DNA from 2 places in the Pseudomonas sp. GW821-FHT02H09 genome. Region 1 is predicted to be linked to the other one. Evidence: predicted binding sites of a transcription regulator. Region 1 holds the regulator's gene; the other holds the start of a gene.
The links. Region 1 encodes FliA, which starts transcription of late flagellar genes. Its sites were predicted from a motif close to CTAAAGTTTNNNNNNNNNNNGCCGNTAA; they were not measured.

Region 1 (3,417 bases):
GCAGGCTCGGCCAGCCGCGCCAACGCTGCCAATAATTCAGGTGTTGCAGCGGTGATCGCGGTGCGCTCGCGGACTTGGGTGAACATACCGTTCACGGCATCCAGCGCTTCCAGAACCACGTCCATCAATTCCGAGTCGACCCGACGCTCACCCTTGCGCAGGATGTCGAAGACGTTCTCGGCGATGTGACAGCACTCCACCAGCTCGTTGAGCTGGAGGAAGCCGGCGCCCCCTTTTACAGTGTGAAAACCGCGAAAAATTGCGTTGAGCAAGTCCGCATCATCTGGTCGGCTTTCAAGCTCAACCAGTTGTTCGGACAGTTGCTCAAGAATCTCGCCGGCCTCAACCAGGAAATCCTGAAGGATCTCTTCATCGGCGCCGAAGCTCATGTGTATGGGTGCTCCTGATAAGTCGGCCTAAAATCCAAGGCTGGAAAGCAAATCGTCTACATCGTCCTGACCGGACATAACGTCTTCACGTTTATCGGCATGAATCTGCGGACCTTCACCCTGAGACAGATGTTTTTCCGGATCTTTTTCCGCGAGGATCGATTCGCGGTCATGTTCAATGCCCGCAAACCGGTCGACGTGACTGGCCATCAACACGAGTTTGAGCAGATTGCTTTCGACTTCCGTGACCAATTGGGTCACGCGCTTGATCACCTGGCCTGTGAGGTCCTGGTAATCCTGAGCCAGCAGGATGTCGTTGAGATTGCTCGACACGACACGAGTCTGTTGCTCGCTACGCGTCAGGAAACCGTCTACCCGCCGGGCCAGTTCACGGAACTCCTCGGCACCGACTTCACGACGCATGAACCGTCCCCAGTCCACGCTCAAGGCCTGAGCCTCGGTGCTCAGGCCATTGACCAACGGGGTGCTGTTCTCGACCAGGTCCATGGTGCGGTTGGCCGCAGCCTCGGTCAGCCTGACCACATAGGACAGGCGCTCAGTGGCATCCGTGATCTGTGAAACCTCCTCGGCTTGCGGCATGTGCGGGTCAATATGAAAATTGACAATTGCGCTATGCAGCTCGCGGGTGAGCTTGCCTACCTCTTGGTACAGGCCGCGATCACGGGTCTGGTTGAGCTCATGGATCAGTTGCACGGCGTCGCCGAATTTACCTTTTTCAAGGCTTTCGACCAGTTCGCTGGCATGTTTTTTCAGGGTCGATTCAAAATCGCCCAGTGAAGATTCGTTATGCTCCATAGCTCCCCCGTGGCGGACTGGCTCCGCATATCAACCGATGCGCTCGAAGATTTTTTCGATCTTCTCTTTCAGCGCCTGAGCCGTGAATGGTTTGACCACATAGCCGTTCACGCCGGCCTGAGCGGCTTCGATGATTTGCTCGCGCTTGGCTTCGGCCGTCACCATCAACACCGGCAGGTGCTTGAGCTTTTCATCGGCACGCACGTGGCGCAGCAAGTCGATACCGGTCATGCCGGGCATGTTCCAGTCCGTTACCAGAAAGTCGATGCTCCCGCTGTTGAGGACCGGAATCGCGGTAGTACCATCATCCGCCTCGACCGTGTTGGTGAACCCAAGGTCACGCAACAGGTTTTTTATGATCCGCCGCATCGTTGAGAAGTCATCAACGATGAGGATTTTCATGTTCTTGTCCAATTCGACCTCCAAGCAGTCTTAAAACGCGCCCAGCACCTGAACGCGCCATTCAATCAATTCGGCGTAACACTCAACGGTTGCATGGAGCACAACGGGCCGTGACCGGTGCGGCTACGCCATACCAGCCTCGTTCGCAGTGTCCCCACACTGCCTGTCAGCGCGCTCGCCACTCCCCCAAACGCCCCCGTAAACGGGCCGCGCACTGGCTGTGTAACTGGCTGACCCGCGATTCGCTGACTCCCAGGACCTCACCGATTTCCTTGAGGTTCAGCTCTTCGTCGTAGTACAGCGCCAACACCAGTCGCTCACGCTCCGGCAAATTGGCAATCGCGTCCGCCAACGCAGCCTGGAAGCGTTCATCTTCCAGATCACGCGACGGCTCGAGATGAGCACTCGCGCCATCCTCGTGCAGCCCTTCATGCTCGCCGTCCTGCAACAGATCGTCGAAGCTGAACAACCGACTACCCAAGGTGTCGTTCAAAATCCCGTAATAATCATCGAGACTCAATTGGAGTTCGGCCGCAACCTCGTGATCTTTAGCGTCACGTCCGGTTTTAGCTTCAATTGAGCGGATTGCGTCACTGACCATCCGGGTATTGCGGTGTACCGAACGTGGAGCCCAGTCACCTTTACGCACTTCATCAAGCATCGCGCCACGAATGCGGATCCCCGCATAAGTCTCAAAACTCGCGCCCTTGCTGGCGTCGTATTTGGTCGACACTTCCAGCAAGCCGATCATCCCGGCCTGGATCAGATCCTCGACCTGAACACTGGCTGGCAGGCGTGCCAGCAAGTGGTAGGCAATACGCTTGACCAGTGGCGCATAGCGCTCGATCAGCTCGTACTGGCTGTCACGTGCCGACGCCTTGTAGAGGTTGTACCCGCTGGCGCTCATAGCACCGGCCCTGCCGTTTGATGCACCAGCCGCTCGACGAAGAATTCCAGATGCCCGCGTGGATTGGCAGGCAGCGGCCAGGTATCGACTTTCTGAGCAATGGCTTTGAACGCCAGGGCGCACTTCGAACGAGGGAAGGCCTCATAGACCGCACGCTGCTTTTGCACAGCCTTGCGCACACACTCGTCGTAGGGAACCGCACCGACGTACTGCAAGGCTACGTCCAGGAAGCGATCCGTGACCTTGGTCAACTTGGCGAACAGATTGCGACCTTCCTGCGGGCTCTGCGCCATGTTGGCGAGCACACGGAAGCGGTTCATGCCATGGTCACGATTGAGCAATTTGATCAGGGCATAGGCATCGGTGATCGAGGTCGGCTCGTCGCAGACCACCAGCAGCACTTCCTGGGCCGCGCGAACAAAACTGACAACCGAATCACCAATACCGGCGGCGGTGTCGATCACCAGCACGTCGAGGTTGTCGCCGATATCGCTAAAGGCCTGGATCAGGCCGGCATGTTGGGCCGGGCTCAGATGCACCATGCTCTGCGTACCGGATGCTGCCGGGACGATGCGAATGCCGCCTGGCCCCTGAAGCAGTACATCGCGCAACTCACAACGCCCCTCGACCACATCGGCCAGAGTGCGTTTGGGTGTCAGTCCCAACAGAACGTCGACGTTCGCCAGCCCCAGATCGGCATCCAGCAGCATGACGCGCCGGCCGAGCTCAGCTAGAGCCAGGGACAAGTTCACTGACACGTTAGTCTTCCCGACGCCACCTTTGCCGCCGGTCACCGCAATCACCTGTACGGGATGCATGCTGCCCATGTTCTTTCTATACCTTGTCTTACTTAGACGGAGGCCACATAACTGGCTGCGCGTTCACCACTGAAACAATGCATGG
Region 2 (3,417 bases), on a different contig from region 1:
CGTAGATGGCGTTTTTGAAGTCAGCTTTGTTCTGAAGCTGATTAATATACAAATTCACGGTTTCCCCCTCCTGAATACGTTGGGTCTCTAAAGAGTCGGCACAAAGGTAACAAACTGAAGTGCAATCCAGCGGATGCTGGAGCAAAAGGTCGTTAATACGCTGATTTTTCGACGAAATGCGTGTTGCGCTTGCCTGAGTCTGATTCGCTGGATAAAAAAATCCCGAACCGATTGCCCGGTCCGGGATTTTTTCAGTTGTTGAGCGAGGCTTGGAACAACTGCGTAAACAGCCAATACAAACTGCCCGATAGCCCCAGCCGCAACGCGATCCGTAGCAGCTGCTACAGGGATTGTGCAAGCCCGCTTGACTCAATAATCCTGGCGCTTGCGAAATGCCCAACGCCCGGCCAGCACGGTAAAGGTCGCCACCAGTGCCACCAGAATCCAGAAGCCCTCGGGGTCGCCCGAGAGCGGGATGCCACCGACGTTCATGCCAAAGAAGCCGGCAATGATGTTGATCGGCAGCGCCAGCACAGTGACCACGGTCAGGGTGAACAGGGTGCGGTTGCTTTGTTCGTTGAGGTTGGCGGCGATTTCTTCTTGCAGCAGTTTGATGCGTTCGCCCAGGGCCGTGAGGTCGTTGATGATCAGCGCAAACTCCTCCGTGGACTTGCGCAGCTCCTTGACGTCCTCCTTCTGTAGCCACTGCGGTGGGCGGTTGAGCAGCCGCAGCAACGACCCCGGTTCAAGCGCCAACAAGCGTTGCAGGCGCACCAGCACCCGGCGGTTTGTACCCAGTTCGGCGCGGTTGGTGGACAGGCGCGAGGACAATAGCTGGTCTTCGATCTGGTCGACGCTGATGCTGGTTTTGCGCACGATCTGGGTCAGCACTTCGCCCTGATCACGCAGCAGATGTACCAGCAGTTCCAGTGGCGAGCGAAAGCGTTCACCGGCCTTGACCGAGGAACGCAGCTTGTCCACTGAGTGCAAGGGTTGCAGGCGGGCGCTGATGATCAGGCGGCTGCGGGCGCAGACCCACAGGGTCGAGATGTCCGAAGACACCATGCTGCTCAGGTTGAACACCACATCGTTGACCACTGCCAGCAGCGCCGTATCGACGTGTTCGATGCGTGTAGAACGTGAACCTTCATGCAGCGCTTCGAAGAATTCTTCTGGCAAATCCAGATGGGTTTTCATCCAGCGCTCGCAGGCGGCGTGGGCCAGGTTGAGGTGCAACCAGAGAAACTCGTCTGTGTCAGCGGGTTGTTTCAAGCATTCCAGAGCCTTGGCCGAATCGATTTCACGGCCGCGTTCGCCGGGGCGAAAACTGAAACCGTAGAGCAGGCCGAACAGATCAGAGTCGCGATGGCGTTGGTCGATACTGTGGTTCATGGAGTCTCGCTGGCGGGAGGTGCCTGTAGGACGTTTCACAGGCTCACTTGAACCGCATCATGGCAAGGCTGTTTGACGGTTTTGTGACAGTTTGGCGACGCGGGCGAGTGAGCGATGACCAGTGGTCGGAACCCTTTAAAGAATGCGAACAGCGCGCCGATCACGCTCACGTAATCTTTCGTGTTTTGGCCATAGGCCTGGTTGTTGGTGACAGGGATGTCTAGACGTCATGCATGCCCCTAGATGGCCTGCTTTATCCCTGTCATGAGATCCCACTCGATGTTTTTGCAAAAATCCCTGAGAGCTCAAATTCTGGCAATGCTGAGCGGCAGCTTGATTGCGATGCTGTTGATTGCTCTGGCGTGCTTTCACTTTCTCTCCAGCGGTGTTCAGAGCTATCACAATCTGATCGAAGGCCCGCTGCACACCTCACAACTGATCGATGAGGCCAACCTGCAATTCAAAGTTCAGGTACAGGAATGGAAAAACGTCCTGCTGCGTGGCAAGCAGCCGGCTGACCTGGACAAGTACTGGACGCAGTTTGAAGATCGCCAGCGCGATGTTCAGGGCATTCTTGGCCAGCTGGCCAGCCAACCTGGAATCGATGCACAGCTCAAGACACGCATTGAGCGACTGCGTGAGGAACACCGGGTCTTGGGTACGGCCTATCAGAAGGGCCGCGACGCTTATCTGGCGGCAGGTGCTGATCCAACGGCCGGAGACGCTGCGGTCAAAGGCGTGGACCGCGCCGCCAGTGAACAAATGAGCGAGCTGGTCAACGAGTTACGCAAGCAAGGCACCGAGCAATCGACATTGATCAGCGCCAGCGCCGATCGCACTGTGCTGCTGGGAATTGTGGTGATGCTTGCTTCGGGCCTGTTGATCGGTCTGTTCAGCCTGTGGCTGGTCAACCGCCATCTGGTGGAGCCGATCCGCAAGCTGATCGAGTATGTGGCGCAACTCAGTCAGGGTCGCTTTGCCGAGCGGGTGGCGAGCAATCGTCAGGATGAGTTGGGCAAGCTGGCCGTTGCCGCCAATACGCTAAGGGATTTTCTCGCAGAAACCTTCAGCCATTTGCAGCGCAGTGCCTCGGATCTGGACAGTGCCAGCGGTGAGCTGAATTCCATTGCAAGCCTCATGACCCACGGTACCAACGAGCAATTCAACCGCACCGATCAAGTCGCCACGGCGATGAACGAAATGTCCGCCACCGCTCAGGAAGTCGCCCGCCACGCCGCCGACGCGGCGCGGGCTGCCGATGATGCCGATCACTCTGCTCGGCAGGGCGAAAAGGTCATGCAGGGGACGATTCACACCATCACTCAAATGCGCGGTGAAATCGCCAATACCGCTACGGTTATCCGGCGTCTGGAGGCCGACAGCGGGCGCATCGGCAAGGTGCTGGAAGTGATTCGCGGGATCGCCGAACAGACCAACCTGCTGGCGCTCAACGCGGCCATCGAAGCGGCCCGTGCCGGTGAGGCCGGGCGTGGATTTGCCGTGGTCGCGGATGAAGTGCGCAGCCTGGCTCAGCGCACTGCGGCGTCGATCATCGAGATCAATCAAATCATCCAGACTGTTCAAACCGGCGCAGTGGATGCGGCCCAGGCGATCGAGAGTGGCCAGTCGCGCAGTGAGGAAAGCGTCGAGCAGGTCACTCAGGCCGGTGCGATGCTGGAGCGCATCACTGTGGCGGTGGAAGCGATTCGCGACATGAACCGCCAAATCGCCACCGCCGCCGAACAGCAGACCTCGGTCGCCGAAGATATTTCGCGCAACCTCACCGAGATCACCTGCATCGCCAGTACCAACCTGGATAACGTGCAGCGCACCGAAGCGGCGAGCCAGAATCTGCACGGGTTGTCGGGGCAACTGAACGAGGTGACTGCACGTCTGAGTGCATGACCGGGCACCTCCAGGCGTGATTGTGTATCGGCTCGGTATCCGGGCCGGTACACGATAAATCTCAAGCTTGTACCGCTTACGTCGATGAGGAGGTTATCCCTAAACTCACATGGATCAACC

Region 2: a site for FliA is predicted at 1,528-1,555, ahead of AC07VR_RS30715 (methyl-accepting chemotaxis protein). Genes of this name have one in related genera too.

The regions. Positions count from the first base shown of each region.
Region 1 covers NZ_JBWKVA010000014.1:63,773-67,189, forward strand. Annotated here, with positions in the region: gene AC07VR_RS19180 (chemotaxis protein CheA) at 1-389, opposite strand, end outside; gene AC07VR_RS19185 (protein phosphatase CheZ) at 417-1,205, opposite strand; gene AC07VR_RS19190 (chemotaxis response regulator CheY) at 1,236-1,607, opposite strand; gene fliA (RNA polymerase sigma factor FliA) at 1,774-2,514, opposite strand; gene fleN (flagellar synthesis regulator FleN) at 2,511-3,341, opposite strand.
Region 2 covers NZ_JBWKVA010000036.1:23,738-27,154, reverse strand. Annotated here, with positions in the region: gene AC07VR_RS30725 (2OG-Fe(II) oxygenase family protein) at 1-58, opposite strand, end outside; gene AC07VR_RS30720 (transporter) at 370-1,392, opposite strand; gene AC07VR_RS30715 (methyl-accepting chemotaxis protein) at 1,672-3,297, shown strand.